Regions from separate parts of the Streptomyces kaniharaensis genome, predicted to be linked through region 3. Evidence: riboswitches for the same ligand, from Rfam matches in the RefSeq annotation. Region 3 holds a riboswitch; each other region holds the start of a gene.
The links. Region 3 has a riboswitch for cyclic di-AMP ahead of F7Q99_RS11720 (M23 family metallopeptidase). Riboswitches for the same ligand answer to the same signal wherever they lie in the genome.

Region 1: linked by a shared signal. The riboswitch ahead of F7Q99_RS42710 (M23 family metallopeptidase) and the one ahead of F7Q99_RS11720 (M23 family metallopeptidase) in region 3 are both predicted to bind cyclic di-AMP.
Region 2: linked by a shared signal. The riboswitch ahead of F7Q99_RS43230 (transglycosylase family protein) and the one ahead of F7Q99_RS11720 (M23 family metallopeptidase) in region 3 are both predicted to bind cyclic di-AMP.
Region 4: linked by a shared signal. The riboswitch ahead of F7Q99_RS06210 (NlpC/P60 family protein) and the one ahead of F7Q99_RS11720 (M23 family metallopeptidase) in region 3 are both predicted to bind cyclic di-AMP.

What each region holds. Positions count from the first base shown of each region.
Region 1 covers NZ_WBOF01000001.1:5,565,230-5,569,421, forward strand. The annotation lists gene F7Q99_RS24860 (MFS transporter) at 2-1,525, opposite strand; cyclic di-AMP (ydaO/yuaA leader) riboswitch at 1,838-2,020, shown strand; gene F7Q99_RS42710 (M23 family metallopeptidase) at 2,023-3,027, shown strand; gene F7Q99_RS24870 (type III PLP-dependent enzyme domain-containing protein) at 3,420-4,192, shown strand, end outside.
Region 2 covers NZ_WBOF01000001.1:5,423,248-5,427,439, forward strand. The annotation lists gene F7Q99_RS24245 (hypothetical protein) at 1-47, opposite strand, end outside; gene F7Q99_RS43230 (transglycosylase family protein) at 308-1,600, opposite strand; cyclic di-AMP (ydaO/yuaA leader) riboswitch at 1,587-1,748, opposite strand; partial or broken gene F7Q99_RS24255 (hypothetical protein) at 2,286-3,150, opposite strand; gene F7Q99_RS24260 (DUF397 domain-containing protein) at 3,710-3,991, shown strand.
Region 3 covers NZ_WBOF01000001.1:2,575,375-2,579,566, reverse strand. The annotation lists gene F7Q99_RS11730 (alpha/beta fold hydrolase) at 1-708, opposite strand, end outside; gene F7Q99_RS11725 (YiaA/YiaB family inner membrane protein) at 831-1,121, opposite strand; cyclic di-AMP (ydaO/yuaA leader) riboswitch at 1,365-1,523, shown strand; gene F7Q99_RS11720 (M23 family metallopeptidase) at 1,536-2,381, shown strand; gene F7Q99_RS11715 (hypothetical protein) at 2,458-3,342, opposite strand; gene F7Q99_RS11710 (GNAT family N-acetyltransferase) at 3,385-3,957, shown strand; gene F7Q99_RS11705 (sensor domain-containing protein) at 4,114-4,192, shown strand, end outside.
Region 4 covers NZ_WBOF01000001.1:1,358,752-1,362,943, reverse strand. The annotation lists gene F7Q99_RS06220 (NYN domain-containing protein) at 1-374, shown strand, start outside; gene F7Q99_RS06215 (C40 family peptidase) at 585-1,622, shown strand; cyclic di-AMP (ydaO/yuaA leader) riboswitch at 1,953-2,106, shown strand; gene F7Q99_RS06210 (NlpC/P60 family protein) at 2,117-3,250, shown strand; gene F7Q99_RS06205 (C40 family peptidase) at 3,479-4,192, shown strand, end outside.

The sequences.
Region 1 (4,192 bases), 3.0 Mb from region 3:
CTTAGGGCCCTGCTGCCGGATCGGTGGCGGGGCCCTCGTGCGTGTGGACGTGGCCGGGGTCGAGGGGCGGGGTGGTGCCGCAGCACCATTCGGTGTCCGGCTCGGCGACGGGGTGGTCCTCGGGGGCCAGCACGCTGCCGCGGATCGTGGTGAAGGCGATGAGCGCGCCGGCCGTCAGCAGTCCGGCGCAGATCAGCATCGCGGTGTGGAAGGCGTCGTTCACCGCGGACGGCACCCGGTAGGCGTCGCCGCTCAGGCCCGCCATGGCCGGGAGGGCCGCGACCGCGAGGAGGCCGGCGGCGCGCGCGGCGGCGTTGTTGACGCCGCTGGCGATGCCCGCGTGCCGGACCTCGACGGCCGCCAGCACAGTGGCCGTGAGCGGCGCGACCAGCAGCGTCATCCCGCAGCCCATCACCGTGACGGCGGGCAGCACATCCGCCCAGTAGGAGGAGCCAGGGCCGGTGCGCAGCATCAGTAGCACTCCCGCGGCGCACAGCAGTGGGCCGACGGTCAGCGGGATGCGCGGGCCGATCCGCTTGCCGAGCCGTGCGGCGCGCGAGGACAGCGCCAGCATCAGCACGGTGATCGGGACCAGGGCCAGGCCGGAGACCAGCGGGGAGAACCCGGCGACGATCTGCAGCTGCACGACCAGCAGGAAGAACACGCCGCTGAACGCCGCGTAGACGCAGAGGGTGACCAGGTTCACGGCGGTGAACAGCCGCGAGGAGAACAGGCCGAGCGGCAGCATCGGCTCGGGGGCGCGGCGCTCGACGGCGAGGAAGGCCGCGCCGATGGCCAGCCCGATCGCGCCGGTGAGCCAGACGGTGGGGGAGAGGCCCTCGCCGGCCGCCGTCAGCGCGTAGGTGATCGCGCCGAGTGTGAGGGCGGCGAGCAGTGAGCCGAGCACGTCGAAGCGGCCGGTCGCGCTCTCGTCGCGGCTCTCGGGGACGTAGCGGGTGGCGACGGTGACGACCGCGGCGGCGAGCGGCAGGTTCAGCAGGAAGATCCACCGCCAGCCGGGGCCGTCCACCAGCCAGCCGCCGAGGAAGGGGCCGACCGCCGCTGACACCCCGCCGAGGCCGGACCAGAGGCCGACCGCGGCCGAGCGGTCGTCCGGATGGAAGACCGCCTGGAGCATGGCGAGCGAACCCGGCGTCAGCAGTGCCCCGCCGACGCCCTGGACGGCGCGGGCGGCGATCAGCACCTGGATGTTCGGCGCGGCGGCGCAGGCCGCGGAGGCGGCGGCGAACCAGACCACGCCGAGCAGGAACACCCGGCGCCGGCCGTACCGGTCGCCGAGCGCGCCGCCGAGCAGGATCAGTCCGGCCAGCGTGAGCAGATAGGCGTTCAGCGTCCATTGCAGCGACGCGAGGGAGGCGCCGAGATCCGCGCCGATCCGGGGCAGGGCGACGTTCACCACGGTGCCGTCGAGCATCGCCATGCTGGAGCCGAGCACCGTCGCCAGAAGTACCCAGCGACCCCGCGCGGTGCCCAGGCGCAGGGTGCCGGCCTCGGTTGTGGCCACGGCCCGATCCTCCGCCCGGTGGGGCCGACGTGACAAGGGTCACCGGTGGTGTGTCCGCCGATCGCGGTACGTGAGCGGCTACTTGCGGAGCGGCCGCGAAATCGGCGGAGCGTTGCGGATCAGTGGCGCCGAGTGAATGGATAGTGCACGTACTGTGCAGCGGATCATCCGGAGCGTCACCGCATTCCGCGGATTCGTCGCGGGTCCGGGAGATCGACATTGCTCGATCCGGGACCGATGGGTTTTAGTTCAGCGACCGCCCGGCCAGCCCGGACGGATCTGCCGGGCGGAACGCCGAGTCCTGCCGCTGCCCGGTGGTTCGAACTGAACTCTGTACGGCAGGAGCGGGGGACCCACAGGTAAGTCGCCGGACCGGAATTCGCATGCGAATGCGTGCGAATTCGAGGACCGGCTTGGGGTGAAGCCGCGCATGCGGCCGGGCGAACTCCAGCCCGAACCCGACAGCTCACCTCGCAGGCGTCGGAGAGGAATCTTCCATGCCTGCTCAGGCTCGTCGTATCAGCCTGCCCCGCGCCGCCCGCATCGGCATCGCCACCGCCGTCACCGGCGTGTCCTTCGCCCTTCCGCTCGTGACCGCGATGAGCGCCCAGGCGCAGACCGCCCCGGCTGCTCCGGCCGCCGCGGCCGCGCCGGTCGCGCAGAACACCACCTGGACCGGCGCCACCAGCGTCGACGCCAAGCCGGCCGCCGCCGCACCGGCCCAGGCCGCCCAGACCGAGGAGAGCTACCGCGTCGTCCGCGGCGACTCGCTCTCCAAGATCGCCGAGGTCAAGCACGTCGAGGGCGGCTGGCACGCGCTCTACGACCACAACCGCTCGGTCGTCGGTGCCAACCCGAACCTGATCTTCCCGGGTCAGAAGCTCGCGATCGCCGGTCACGCCGCTGCTCCGGCCGCTGCTCCGGCTGCTCCGGCCGCTGCGCCCGCCGAGAAGCCCGCCGCCCCGGCCGCCCCGGCCCCGCAGGCCCAGACCGCGCCCGCCAAGCCGGCCGCTCCGGCCCAGGTCCAGGTCAAGACCGCGGCCGCCAAGCCCGCCCAGGCCGTCACCGCCGCTCCGGCGGCCGTGGCCAGCACCTCCGGCTACGTCGCCCCGCTCGCCCACCCGGTGCTGGGCGAGGCCTACGGCGTCGCCGGCTCGATGTGGGCCTCCGGTCACCACACCGGCCAGGACTTCGTCGCCTCCACCGGTACCCCGCTGCTCGCGGTCGCCAACGGTGTCGTGGTGAAGGCCGGCAACGGCGGCGCCTACGGCAACGAGGTCGAGATCAAGCTCGCCGACGGCAAGTACGCGCAGTACGCGCACCTGTCCGTGATCGGCGTGAAGATCGGCCAGACCGTCACCGTCGGCCAGCAGCTCGGCCTCTCCGGTGCGACCGGCAACGTGACCGGCCCGCACCTGCACTTCGAGATCCGCACCGGGCCGGAGTACGGTTCGGACATCGACCCGGTCGCCTACCTCCGGGCGCACGGCGTCGCGCTCTGACCCCTGCTCGGGGTGAACGACCACCGCTGATGCGGGGCGAATCGACCACTCGGGATGGTCATGTCGGGTGACCGCTCGACCGGGTGATCGCCGCACCAGTGGACCATGGGCGCGGGACACGCCCAAGGCCGGCCCGGCTCGCGAGACCTCCCTCGCGAGCCGGGCCGGCCGCTGTCGTCTCCGGGGTCTCCTGTCGGCACCTGGCCGGCGGCTGGCTCCAGCTCCGGCGGGCGGAGGAGGCCGGATGACCGTCCGGCACGGTCACCATCGAGCCGGCCGGGCTCGCCCCGGGCATCGTCACCCGGCGGCTGTTACTGTTCGGGCGTCACGGGGGCTGCCGGCAGGTGCAACCCCCGCCGCACCTGCGGAAACTCGGCTGATGGAGGAAGACGGTGGAGCAGACCTTCGCACGCGGCGGCACCGGGCCCGGCATCGACGAAGCCGCGGTGGCGGCCCTCGCCGACGAGCTGCTCGACTGGCGCTTCAAGGCCGTCCCGGCGGACGCCCACGGGCGTACCGTCCGCGAGTGGCTGGCCACCGGGCCCACCCTCACCGGGCTCGGCACCCCGCTGCTCACCCTCGACGCCACCGCCCTCGACCACAACCTGCGGACCATGGCCGACTGGTGCGCCAAAGCCGGCGTCGCCCTCGCCCCGCACGGCAAGACCACCATGGCGCCCGCCCTCTGGCAGGCGCAGCTGGCGGCCGGCAGCCACGGCATCACCCTCGCCAACCTGCCGCAGATCCGGGTCGCCCGCGCCTTCGGCGTCCAGCGGATCCTGCTCGCCAACACGCTGCTCGACCCGGCCGGGCTCGCATGGCTGGCCGCCGAACTCGCCGCCGACCCGGAGTTCGCCTTCGTCTCCTGGGTCGACTCCACCGAGAGCGTGCGGTTGATGGACGAGGCGCTGCGCGCCGCCGGGGCCGAGCGGCCGGTCGAGGTGCTGGTCGAACTCGGCGGACCCGGCGGGCGGACCGGAGCCCGCGGCGTCGACGCGGCCGCCGAGATCGCCGCCGCCGTGCTGCGCGCCCCGACGCTGCGCCTGGCCGGCGTCGGCGGGTACGAGGGCGCGCTCGCGCACGACGCCACCGACGACGGGCTGGCCACCGTCCGCGGCTACCTGAAGGCGCTCGCCGAGCTGCACGACCGCCTGGCCGGCACCTA
Region 2 (4,192 bases), 2.8 Mb from region 3:
GCGTCGATCGCGAGGTTCGCGTCGAGCGTGACGGTGACCAGGGCCATGGTGACTCCTCCTCGGGTGCAGAGCAGCAGCATGCCCGTCGGGCGGAGGTTTGACCACGCGGATAGGCCGAAGCCCCGGGGAGGAGCGACCAGCCCTCTCCCCGGGGCGACCGCTAGCAGACGACAGCTGACAGATAACAGATTTCAACATCTGTTATCTGTCAGCTGTTCGCTGTCATCTGTTAGCCGTCCCTGGCGACCGGTGACCCGTCACCGTCGCCGGTCACCTCGCCCGTGACCACGGCTCCCGCCGACTGTCCTCAGACGCGGCCGGCGAAGTCCGGCGCGAAGTTGGCGATGGTCTGCATCCGCACGCCCGCGCTCGGGTTGGCGGCCTCGACGTACTTGCCGCCGCCGACGTAGATCGCGACGTGGTAGACGCCGGAGTCCTTGCCGTTGTTGGACCAGAACAGCAGGTCACCCGGCTGCAGGCTGTCCAGCGAGACGTGGGTGCTGGCGGCGGCCTGGTCGGCGGCGACGCGCGGGATGTTGACGCCCGCGGCGCGCAGCGCGGCCTGGGTCAGGCCGGAGCAGTCCCAACCACCGTTGCCGGTGCCGCCGTAGACGTAGGCCTGGCCGACCTTCGACTCGGCGAAGGCGACCGCGGCGGCCATGCTGCCGGCGGCGGCCGGAGCCGCGGCCTGCACCTGCGCCTGGGTGGGGGCGGCGGACTTCGCGGCGATGGTCTGGACCTGCGCGGCCGGCTTGGCGGCGGTGGCAGTGGCGGTCTGGCCGGACTGCGAGGAGCGGTTGAACCAGTTGAAGCTCTGGCCGGCGTGGCCGTCCGTGGAGCTCTGGGCGGAGTCGGCGAGGTGCAGACGCTGGCCCGGGTAGATGCGGTCCGCGCCCTCGGTCATGGTGCTGCGGTTGAGGTCGTAGAGCTTCTGCCAGCCGCCCTGGACGTGGTGCTTGTCGGCGATCGCGGACAGCCAGTCGCCGGCGACGACGGTGTAGTCCTGGGCCTGGGCGCTCTGGCTCTTGCCCTGCCAGCTCTGCGACCCGGTGCCCTTGGCCGCGTCGGCGGACGCCTGGGCCTGGGCGGGGGCCTGAGCCGGGGTCTGGGCCTTGGCCGGGGCGGCGGCCGGCTTGGCGGCCGGGGCGGGGGTCTGCGCGGCCGGCTTGGCGGCGGCGGCGGAGGTGTTGACGGCGGCCGGGGCGCCGCCCTTGGTCAGGCCGGCCTGGATGGAGCACACCGGCCAGGCGCCGGGGCCCTGCACGGCGAGCACCTTCTCGGCGATCGCGATCTGCTGGTCCTTGGTGGCCAGGTCGGCGCGCGGGGCGAACGAGGTGCCACCGAACGCGGCCCAGGTGCTGTTGGTGAACTGCAGGCCGCCGTAGAAGCCGTTGCCGGTGTTGATGCTCCAGTTGCCGCTGCTCTCGCACTGGGCGACCTTGTCCCAGGTGGCGACGGTGGCGGCGGAGGCGGTGCCGGAGGTGAGGCAGGGGATCGTGAGACCGATGCCTGCGACGCCGAGGGCGGCGATCGCGCGGCGGGCGCGGTTGGACAGGCGAGTGCCGTTGGTGGGCAGCATGAAGACGCGGTCCTCTCCCACGCCTGCGAGGTGAGCTGTCGGATTCGGGCCGGAGTTGCCCGGCCGCGCGTGGGCGCGGCTTCACCCCTAGCCCTGGACCGTTCCGAGGAATGGTCCGGGGCGACTTACCTGTGGGTCCCCCGCTCCTGCCGTGGTGCGTTTTCGCGCTGCCAGTGCACCCGACGGCAGGACTCGGCGTTGCGGATGAACTGGGTCCGTGTGGTCACGAACGGGGAGCACGTTAAGCAGACTTAAGTTCAAACTGCAAATAGCTGTGACGCGCATCACCGATTGGTGGGAAGTGCCAAAACTGCCGCTCATCATGATCGGAAATGATCGTCTTTCGGGAATCTGCCTGTGGATGCGCACAACTGTCTGTGCTTCAGGAGATGGGTGACGGCGCGTCGAGTCGCGCTCCGGCGTGCGCGCCCGGGAGGCGTCGCGGCGGCGATTCGCCCGCTCCCGTTGTCGAAGAACATCCATGGGCAAACATCGACAGAACGGACATCTAGCGCATTAAGCTCTTAACTCCCGTACGCCGCAAGCCGAAAGGGCCCGGAACGCCACCGTTCCGGGCCCTTTCGGGCTGTGCGTGGGCCTGCTACTCGCCGGCAGTCTCCTCGGCGCCCTGAGCGGCCTCAGCGGCCGCCTCGGCCTCAGCGGCCGCCTCGGCCTCGGCGGCAGCCGCCGCCTCGGCCTCCGCCAGCGCGGCCAGCGCCTCGGGCGACGGGGCCGGCAGCGCGGCGAGGTACGTGGACGCGATCAGCTGGCCCACCGTCGGGTATGCGCCCAGCGGCGCGGCGGACGGGCAGCCGGTCTCCTCGGCGGCCGCGGCGAGCAGCTCGGCGTCCGCCTCTGGGCCGATCACCAGCGGGGCCAGCGCGGGACGCTCCGAGCCGGTCTCCTTGAGGTGCGCGACGGCCGCGGCCACCGAGCCGGGCACGTCGAGCGCGGCGGCGACGACCGGGACGGCCAGCCGGGCGGCCAGCAGCACGCCGGTGATCCCGGCCGCGGCGGCGGCGTCCTCGCCGCCGACGGTGGTCAGCACGACGCCGTCCGCGGCGGTCGCGATGGCGAACAGCCGGGCACGGTCGGCGCGGGCCAGCCCGGCCTCGGACAGGCGCACGTGGACGGCCTCGGCGAGCAGGCGGGTGCGGGCCCAGCGCATCGGTGACCTGGGCGCCGGCCTCGGCGGCGAGCGCGTGAAGCTCGGTCAGGAAGCCGTGCGGGCCGGGTACCAGCGGTACCAGGATCGGCGCGGGCAGGCCGGCCTCGGCGGCCTCGGCCAGCAGCTCGGCGACGGTGTGCTCGTGGCCGCCCTCGTCCTCGTCCGCGTCGCCGGGGAGGTAACCCGCCGCGGTCTGCACGCCGTTCTGCTCACTGCGGACGATCGACAGCAGCTCCTCGACGACCGAGCGGGACTCGGGCCCCGCGGTCGCGGGTACGGCGAGCACCAGGGCCGGGGAACCGGCCGGGATCTCAGGGCGCTCGGGGCGGCGATGGCGCCCCCGCGCACGGGAGCCTGGAGTGCGGACGGGCAATGGCGCGCCCGGAATGGCTGCGGTGCTCATGGCGGAGATCGTAGGACATCGGCCCGTCAGGGCTGCAGTCGGCTGCCGTGCCGGTTTCGCGCGAGCGTGGTGTGCGCGCCGGGCGAGGGGGCCGTACGCACGGGATGATTCACTGCATTCCGGGCATACCTGCCCCAACCCCCGCGCGCCCACCGGTATCTCCTGAAGACGTACCCGGCGAGGGGTTGCGTTGCACCGGCGGCGCGTGAGATGTCTCACAGTCCGAGGCTGAACTGACGGAGCGTCACGAGAGTGCGACTCCCGGCTCTCGAAGATCAACATTCAGCGGGGAGCCGCTCACGGCGGGTCATCGGGAGCCTGCCGATTCAGTCTGCTATGTCCCTTTACGTGTCGTCGGGGAAGGGTCCGTGAAGAGTTCGGGCCGGGTATTGAAAGGCCTCGTGCACCTGCAATGTCTCGTGCTGATGCACGTGCACAGCAGCTATCATCGCGTCAAGTGAGGCGTTGTGCCGGGCTGGTACGGGGCCGGCCCGTTTGTTCGGCGGCTGCCGGGGGCGCCGCGCTGGACCGCAACTCCGGGGCTCTTCGGGAGACTTCTATGCACGACTCGCAGGACACGCACGGCTCGTACGGTTCGTATGGCGAGCACGGCGCGTACAACGGGATGGCCGCAGCCGATCTGACGGGAGTGGTCTGGCAGAAGAGCCTGCACAGCAACTCCCAGGGGAACTGCGTCGAGTTCGCCGCCCTGCCGGGGGGCGACGTGGCGATGCGCAACTCGCGCTTCCCGGACGGTCCGGCGCTCATCTACACCCGGGCCGAGATCGCCGCCATGCTGCTGGGGGTCAAGGACGGGGAGTTCGACCACCTGGCCGTCTGACCGGCCTTCGCTCCGCCATCGGGGGGCCGTCGTGGGTGCCGACACCGCGACGGCCTTTGTCTTTCGGGCTTTCGGGCCCGGTCCTCGGGGCCGGCCTTTCGGGGGTGAGCCGGGGCTGAGGAATGCCCACCGGGGAGTGCCAGGGTCGCAGAGGAGTGCCGGGCCGCCGGGCCCAGGGGGCCTCCCGGGGTCTCCCTCCGC
Region 3 (4,192 bases):
CCGGTCGGCGACGGCCTCCGGCTTCGGGAAGTCGGGGTCCTTGCTCCCCATGACGACCAGCGCCGGGCACCGCACGGCGGCCGTCCAGCCGACCGGCGCGGCGTCGCCGCTGACGTGGCCGCGGGTGGCGGTCTTCCTGCCCGGGGTGCGCATCGCGGCGACCAGCCCGTTCACGTATGCGTCGAAGTCGGCGGGCCTGGCGCCCGGGTAGGCGAGCTTGCGCTGGTAGAAGCCCCAGAAGGCGGGCCAGTGGACGAGCATGGTGCCCATGACGCGGACGACGCCGCGCATGAGGGCGTTCTGCGGGGGGTTCTCGACGAAGGAGTCGAGCAGGACGATCCCGGCGACCCGCTCGGGGGCGTCTCCCGCGACCTTGACGACGGTCGCGCCGGTGTACGAGCTGCCGACCAGAACGGCGCGCTCGATGCCGAGGTGGTCGAGCAGTGCGAGGACGTCGGTGGCGATGGCGGCCGGGGTGTAGTCGTCCCAGACGATCGAGGACTCGCCGAAGCCGCGCAGGTCCATGGTGATGACGCGACGGCCGGCGGCGGTGAGCAGGGGGCGGAGGTGCCGGTACGCGGCCCGGGTGTCGAGCATCCCCGGGAGCAGGACGACGGGGGCGCCGTCGCCCTGCCGGGTGTCGTCGAAGGCCAGTCGGCCGCCGGGGACGTCGAGGAACTGGGTGCTCGGGGCGGGGGTGCCGTTCATGGTGGGCCTCCTCGGTCCGCTGCTGCGGGGCATCGGCGTTGCTGCCGATAGCCATAAAGCTAAGGCTAATAGCCTTAGCCGTCAAGGCCTCTCCTCGAGCGCCCTCAGGCCCCCGACCGCCCTCAGGCCCCCTCGACCTTGAACGGGTCGTGCTCGCTGAGCAGCTTCTCCAGCCGGGCCTGGTCCACCCGGGTGACGATCTCGTTGGACTCCTGCCGGTCGCGGATCACCTTGGCGAGCGTGAACGAGGAGGTGACGGTGTAGAGCAGGCCGAGCGCGAGGAATGCCCGGGTCCAGGCCCCGACCGGCAGGTAGGCGATTCCGACGGCGAGGGCGGTGCCGGACAGGGCGAAGGAGAGCACGGCCTGGACGTAGTACGCGGCCGTGGTGTGTGACTGCATCGGTGCGTTCATGGCGTCAGGATGGTGGCGGTCCGGCCGGCCGCACATGAGTAGAAGTACTCAGATGGCGGTTCGTTCGTTGACGTCCGATCACACTAGTGGTGTCAGGGGTGGTCAAGGGCGGCAAATCGGCCATAGAGTGCAAGCCGCCCGAGCTGTCACCGGCCGTCCCTGGCGGATGGCTTGGAATCAGGGGCTCCTAGGATTAACGTTTGATAACGCAGCGCGGTCGTCAACGCCGTATCCAGACGGCACCGTGCGCCGTCGCCTAATCCCGCCGGCCGGCCTCCGGGCAGGCCAGGGAGCCGGGGAACCACCTTCCCTGGGGTGAATCGGCAGGGCTCCGGCCCGGCCGTAGGAGACCTTCCTGCTCCGAACCCGTCAGCTAACCCGGTAGGCGCGAAGGAAGGAAAGGAGCGCGCCTCCGTGGCGTCGACGCACACCCCGGCACACCCCGCCGGCCCCGCAGCCGGTACCCAGCTCCTGGATCAACCCCGCCCGGCCGAAAGCGAGTTCGCCGGCCCGGAGGCCGAGGTCAACCGGCACCGGATGCCGCGTCAGACCCGCGGCACCGCCCCGCTGCTCGGCGTCACCGCCGTCGCCGCCACCCTGGGCGCCACCGGCTTCACCTCCGCCACCCCGGCCGCCGCGCCCGCCATCGAGGCCCCGGACGAGACCCCGGTCGGCCTCTCCGCCGACCCCGGCCTCGCGCTCGCCGCCCGCATCCAGCAGCAGGCCGACAGCCAGCGCACCGCCGCCGAGGAGAGCGCCCGCGTGCAGGCCGCGCAGGAGGCGGAGGCCAAGGCCGCCGCCAAGGGGGCCGAGGCCAGGAAGGCCGCCGCCGAGGAGGCCGACAAGGCCGAGAAGGCCAAGGCCGCCGCCCTCACCCTGCCGGTGCGCGACTACAACCTCTCCGCCCATTACGGCCAGAGCGCCCGCTACTGGGCCCACCTGCACACCGGCCTGGACTTCGCCGCCGACACCGGCACCGCGGTCCTCGCGGTCGGCCAGGGCACCATCACCTCGGCCGGCTGGGCCGGTTCGTACGGCTACCGGATCGTCGAGACGCTGCCCGACGGCACCGAGATCTGGTACTGCCACCTCTCCTCGATCATCAAGGGCACCGGCCAGGTCGCCTCCGGCCAGCAGATCGGCAAGGTCGGCGCCACCGGCAACGTCACCGGCCCGCACCTGCACCTGGAGGTCCGCCCGGGCGGCGGCGCCCCGGTCGACCCGGAGACCTGGCTCCAGCAGCACGGCCTCAACCCCTGACGCACCCCCTGACACACCGCAAGAGGCCCTGACGCATCCCGAGAGGCCCCGGCCACCAGGCCGGGGCCTGCTCGCGTCACTCCTCCGCGGGCCCCTCCGGGAGCTGCGCCAGGTACGCGTCGATCTCCGCCTGCCCCGGCTCGGGCGCGAGCTCCGGGAACTCCGCCACCAGCAACCGCGGCAGCCCGGGCACCGTCCACTCGCCGTACAGCGCGAGCGCCTCCTCCGCCGCCGCCTCCTCGAACTCCCCAAAGTCACCGGCCAGTTCGTCCGGCATCGGCCGACCCAGCGCGGTCAGCTCGGCCAGGTTGCGGTAGCTGCGCCGCATCAGGCCCTGCTCCAGCAGCAGCCGCGCGCCGTCCGTGGCCATGCCGACCGAGAGCACCCGGGCCGGGCCCCAGCCCTGCTCGTCCGGGTCGTCCAGCCACCCGGCCGGCACCAGCGCGGCGAACGCGGCCAGCCGTTCCTCCTCCGCCAGCTCCCGGAAACCGGCCAGCCAGTCCCGCACCGCCGCCTCGTCCGCGACGTCCACCCCGTGCGCGTGCAGCAGCAGCGCGTACAGCCGGGGCCAGGTCACCAGGTCGGCCCGGCGCAGCAGCCCCGCCGCGACCTCGCCCTGCCACTCGGCCTCGGCGTGCAGCCGCTGCTGGCGCTTGGCGTTGAGCCGCTTGGCCGCGCGCTGGTGGTCGATCAGCAGGCGCACGGCCGCGCCGTACGCCAGCGGGTCCTCGTCCGGGGCGGGCTGGACGTACAGGTAGAGCCGCTCGTACAGGAGGTGCTCCACCGCGTCGGAGGTCAGCTCGGGCCAGCCGTCGTGCATCCTGCCCTCGCCCAGCTCCAGCAGCGCCAGCACCGCGCGCAGCGGCGCCTCGGCCACCGGGGTGCGGCCCTCCGCCGCCGCCCAGGCGAGCAGGTCGGCGGCCTTGGTGCGCGGGGCGAGCCGCAGGTCGTCGTCGTTCATAGCCCGAACGGTAACCGCTGGCCGGGGGTAGGGTCGGCAACCATGGTCCCCGTACGACTCGTCGGCCCCAGGCTGGCCATCCGCGAGTACCACCACACCCCGGGCGACGTGGACGCGCTGCACGCGCTGTTCGGCGACCCGGAGGTCACCCGGTACCTCCCCTTCGGACCGCGCGACCGCGAGACCTGCGCGGACCAGATCGCCCTCTACCTGGAGGAGGCCATGGCGGAGGAGCGGGACACCTACCGGCTCGCCGTCATCCGGCGCGCCGACGCCGACGATCCGGCGGACGCCGCCCCGGTCGCCCACGCCTCCCTCACCCTCGGCGCGTACCGGTCCGCCACCCTCGGGTACGTGCTGTGCCGCGACGTCTGGGGTCTCGGCTACGCGGGCGAGATCGTCGCGCTGCTGTGCGACCTCGCCTTCGGCTCCCTCGGCGTGCACCGGCTGGCCGCCCGGGTGGACGTCGACAACGCGGCCTCCGCCAGGGTGCTCACCAAGCGGGGATTCCGGCTGGAGGGGCGGATCCGGCACGACCTCCTCAAGGACGGCGTCTGGTCCGACTCGTACCTGTACTCGCTGCTCGCCGACGAGTGGCCGCAGACGGGTCGTTGAGCCCGGGAGGTAGTCGACCCCGGTTGGGCCGTCGATCCCGGGAGGGGGTTAACCCCACCCCCGATCCGCCAGGCCTCCGGATACTGCCCGACCCGCTGCCCGACGAGACTGAAGAAGTCAGCAACTGGGAACGGACACCAGACAGGGGCCGGGTACATGAGCAGCAGCCGAACCATGCAGGACCTCGCGCAGGACGTCCTCGGCGGCCACGGCGACGGCCTCAGCACCGCCCGGG
Region 4 (4,192 bases), 1.2 Mb from region 3:
TGCACCTGGTGGTGGACGGCTACAACGTGACCAAGACCGGCTATCCGACGCTGCCGCTGGAGCAGCAGCGGATCCGGCTGCTGGGCGGGCTGGCGATGCTGGCCCAGCGCACGCAGGCGGAGGTCACCTGTGTGTTCGACGGGCAGGACCTGGACGTGCCGGTCATCATGGCGCCGCCGCGCGGGGTTCGGGTACGGTTCAGCCGGACCGGCGAGACGGCGGACGAGCTGATCCGCCGCCTGGTGCGGGCCGAGCCGCAGGGCCGCCCGGTGGTGGTGGTCTCCACCGACCGGGAGGTGGCGGAGGGCGTGCGGAAGGCCGGCGCGCGCCCCGTCGCCTCGGTGCTGCTGCTGAATCGGCTGGCCCGGCCCTGACCGGGGGTGACCCCCTTCGGATCGGGATGATGCCTGGTCAGAACCCTTTTCGGGGGGATGGGGGGATCTGGTGAAGTCACTCTGAAGGTGTGAGTTCACGCCTTCGAGGGAGTGGCGGAACGCTTAGATCTTCACTAGGGTCTGGCGTCAAACCTATTTTCCGGATTCTCACTCGATCGGGTGAGGCCGATGGAAGAAGGAGCCCGTCCCTTGGCCTCCCACCGCCGTCCCAAGCAGCCGAGCCGCGCGCGGGTCTCCGTGCTCACCGCTGCCGCTGCGACCGCGGTCGCCCTCTCCGCCCAGGTGGCCGCGCACGCCGCGCCGCAGCCGAACAAGTCGGACGTCAAGGCGCAGATCGACCAGCTCCAGCAGGAGCAGGAGCAGGCGGCGGAGAAGTTCAACGGCGCCAAGGAGCGGGCCGACCAGCTGCGCAAGCAGGCCGACCAGCTGCAGGACCAGGTGGCCCGCGGCCAGGAGCAGATGACCCAGCTTCAGGCCGGCCTCGCGGGCGTGGCGGGCGAGCAGTACCGCACCGGCGGCATCGACCCGTCCGTGCAGCTGATGCTCTCCTCCGACCCGGCCGGCTACCTGGACAAGGCCTCCAGCGTGCAGCAGGCCAGCACCAGCGAGGCCGAGGCGCTCAAGGGCCTGCTGGACCAGCAGCGCCGGCTGGACCAGGAGAAGGCCGAGGCCGCCGCGGTGCTCGCCTCGCTCGACGCCACCACCAAGGACCTGAACCAGGCCAAGGCGGACGTCAACCAGAAGCTCAAGGCGGCGCAGGACCTGCTGAACTCGCTCAGCGCCTCCGAGCGCGCCGCGCTGCGCGCCCAGCAGGCGCAGGACGACCGCGCCTCGCGCGGCAGCGACCGGGTCGACCTCAGCAACCTGCCGCCGGCGAGCGGGTACGCGGCCGTGGCCGTCGCCAAGGCGATGAGCAAGCAGGGCTCGCCGTACGTGTGGGGCGCCACCGGGGAGAACACCTTCGACTGCTCGGGCCTGATGGTCTGGGCGTACGGGAAGGCCGGCGTCTCGCTGCCGCGCACCTCGCAGGAGCAGGGCGACGTCGGCACCCGGGTGCCCTCGCTGGACCAGGCCCAGCCGGGCGACCTCGTCATCTACGGCAGCGACCGGCACCACGTCGGGATGTACATCGGCAACGGCATGGTGGTGCACGCGCCGCACACCGGTGACGTGGTCAAGGTGATGAAGGCCGACGCGATGCCGATCAACACCATCCGCCGGGTCTGACGGCCCGACACCGAGGAGTCGTCGCCCCTGTGATCCGCGCCACCTCTGCACGGGGTGGCGCGTTCGCTTCTGTTCGCGCCGTACCCCAATTGGTGATCGGTGATCAGCTTTGCGTACGGCGGCGATCACCATCGGTCATCTTCACAAATGAACTTGGTTCCTCTACCGCTTTTTTTCTGACAAGGATTTGAACGGATCACGGTTCAGTTACTAGGGTCGTGCCCCGAACCACCGCACTGTCGATCACCCAGCCAGGGTGGCGGCGGTGGTTTCCGTCGAGTTCGTGAAGCAGCGGGGCAGGTCGAAGCGCCTGTCCGACGGGGAGCCCAGTGGTCGGGGGAGCTGTGGAACGGAGCCGGGGAACCACGTTCCTCCGGGGTGAATCGGCGCCAGGTCGGCCGGTGGAACGGCTGTGAGGCGTCGTAGGGCATGCTTCCGGCCCGAACCCGTCAGCTCACCCGGTAGGCGGACCTAGGAAGAAGGAGCCCGCCTTCGTGGCGTCCCATCGTCGTCCCAAGCCCGCCAGCCGCACCCGTGTGTCCATCCTGACCGGTGTCGCCGCTGCAACCGTCGCCCTCTCCGCGCAGTCCGGTGCCCACGCCGACCCGGCGCCGACCAAGGACCAGGTCAAGGAGCAGGTCGACCAGCTCAACGAGCAGGCCGAGGTCGCGACGGAGAAGTTCAACGCCGCCCAGGCCAAGCAGCAGGAGCTGCAGAAGCAGGTCGGCAGCCTGCAGGACCAGGTGGCGCGCCAGCAGGCGCAGGTGACCGACCTGCAGGGCGGACTCGCCGAGATCGCCGGCGAGCAGTACCGCAACGGGGGCATATCCCCGACCGTCCAGCTGATGTTCTCCGCCAGCCCGGACAACTTCCTCAGCCAGGCCGACGCCCTGAACCAGGCCGGCAGCACCCAGAAGGGTCAGCTGAAGGAGCTCCAGGAGCAGCAGCGCAAGCTCGACCAGGACCGCAACGAGGCCCAGGCCAAGCTCGCCGAGCTGGACACCACCACGCAGCAGCTCAAGACCGCCAAGGAGGAGGTCCAGGGCAAGCTCAGGGCCGCCCAGGACCTGCTCAACACCCTGACCGAGCAGGAGCGCCAGGCGCTCCGCGCGGCCGAGGAGAAGGCCGCCGCCGACGCGAAGGCCAAGGCGGACGCCGCCAAGGCCGCCCAGCAGGCCGCCGACCGCGCCTCCCGCGACAGCACCCGCACCGGCCTGGGCTCGCAGCCGAGCTCCTCGCCGAGCTCCTCGCCGGTCGCCAAGCCGGCCCCCGGCAGCTCGCACGGTGCCGCCGCGCTGTCCTACGCCGCCAGCAAGGTCGGCAGCCCGTACGGCTGGGGCGACACCGGCCCGAACTCCTTCGACTGCTCCGGCCTGATGGTCTGGGCGTTCGACCAGGCCGGCGTGTCGCTGCCGCGCACCTCGCAGGAGCAGGCCCACGCCGGCACCCGGATCGGTACGGACCTCTCCCAGGCCCAGCCCGGCGACCTCCTGATCTTCTTCAGCGACGCCCACCACGTCGGCATCTACGCCGGCAACGGCCAGGTGCTGCACGCGCCGAAGCCGGGCGCCTACGTCCGCTACGAGGCGGTCTCGAACATGCCGCTCTCCGCCATCGTGCGCGTCTGATCCCCCTTCAGGCCCTCGCAGGCCCGGTCTTCCACCACGGAAGGCCGGGCCTGCGGCTTTTCCCCGGACTCGGACTGATGTCCGATTAGATGTCAAATATTCGGGTTGGGAAGGGTTTGGACTCGGTTGCCCGGACTCGCTAACGTCTGCCACCGGACTCCCGCTTCCAGGCCGCCCGCTCCGGTGCGGCGGCGGGGCCGTGCCGCAGGATTTGGAGCCGCCGCCGTCATGCCCGTGCACCGCCGTTCCCAACTGCTCGCCCGTGCGCTGGTACTGACCGCGGCCGCCACCACCGCCCTCGGCGTCACCGCCGGCGGCAGCGCCCACGGCGCCCCCGTGCCGGACGCGCCGAACCGCGGCGACGTCAAGGCGCAGGTCGAGCAGCTGTACAACGAGGCCGAGCAGGCGTCGGAGAAGTACAACGCCGCCCAGGAGGCCCAGCAGCGGCTCCAGGGCGAGACCACCATCCTCCAGGGCGAGATGGCCGTCGCCCAGGACCAGCTCAACCAGCTGCGCGGCGACCTCGCCACGGTGGCCGGCGCCGAGTACCGCGGCGGCGGCATGACCCGGGCCGTCCAGCTGATGCTCGCCACCGACCCGGACGGGTACCTCACCCGGGCCCGCACCCTCGACCAGGCCGCCGAGCGGCAGAACGACACGCTGCACGAGCTGGTCACCCGCCAGCGCCGGCTCGACCAGCGCCGCGCCGAGACCACCGGCAAGCTCGCCGAGCTCGACCAGGCCCGGCGCTCGCTCGCCGACAGCAAGGAGCAGATCCAGCAGCGGCTCGCCAAGGCCCAGAAGCTGCTCAACGGCCTGGGTGCCACCGAGCGGACCCGGATGGCCGCGCAGGACGCCCACGAGGCCGAGCAGCGCGCCACCCGGGGCACCGACCGGCTGGACCTCGGCACCGTCCCGCCGGCCTCCGACCGCGGCGCGGCG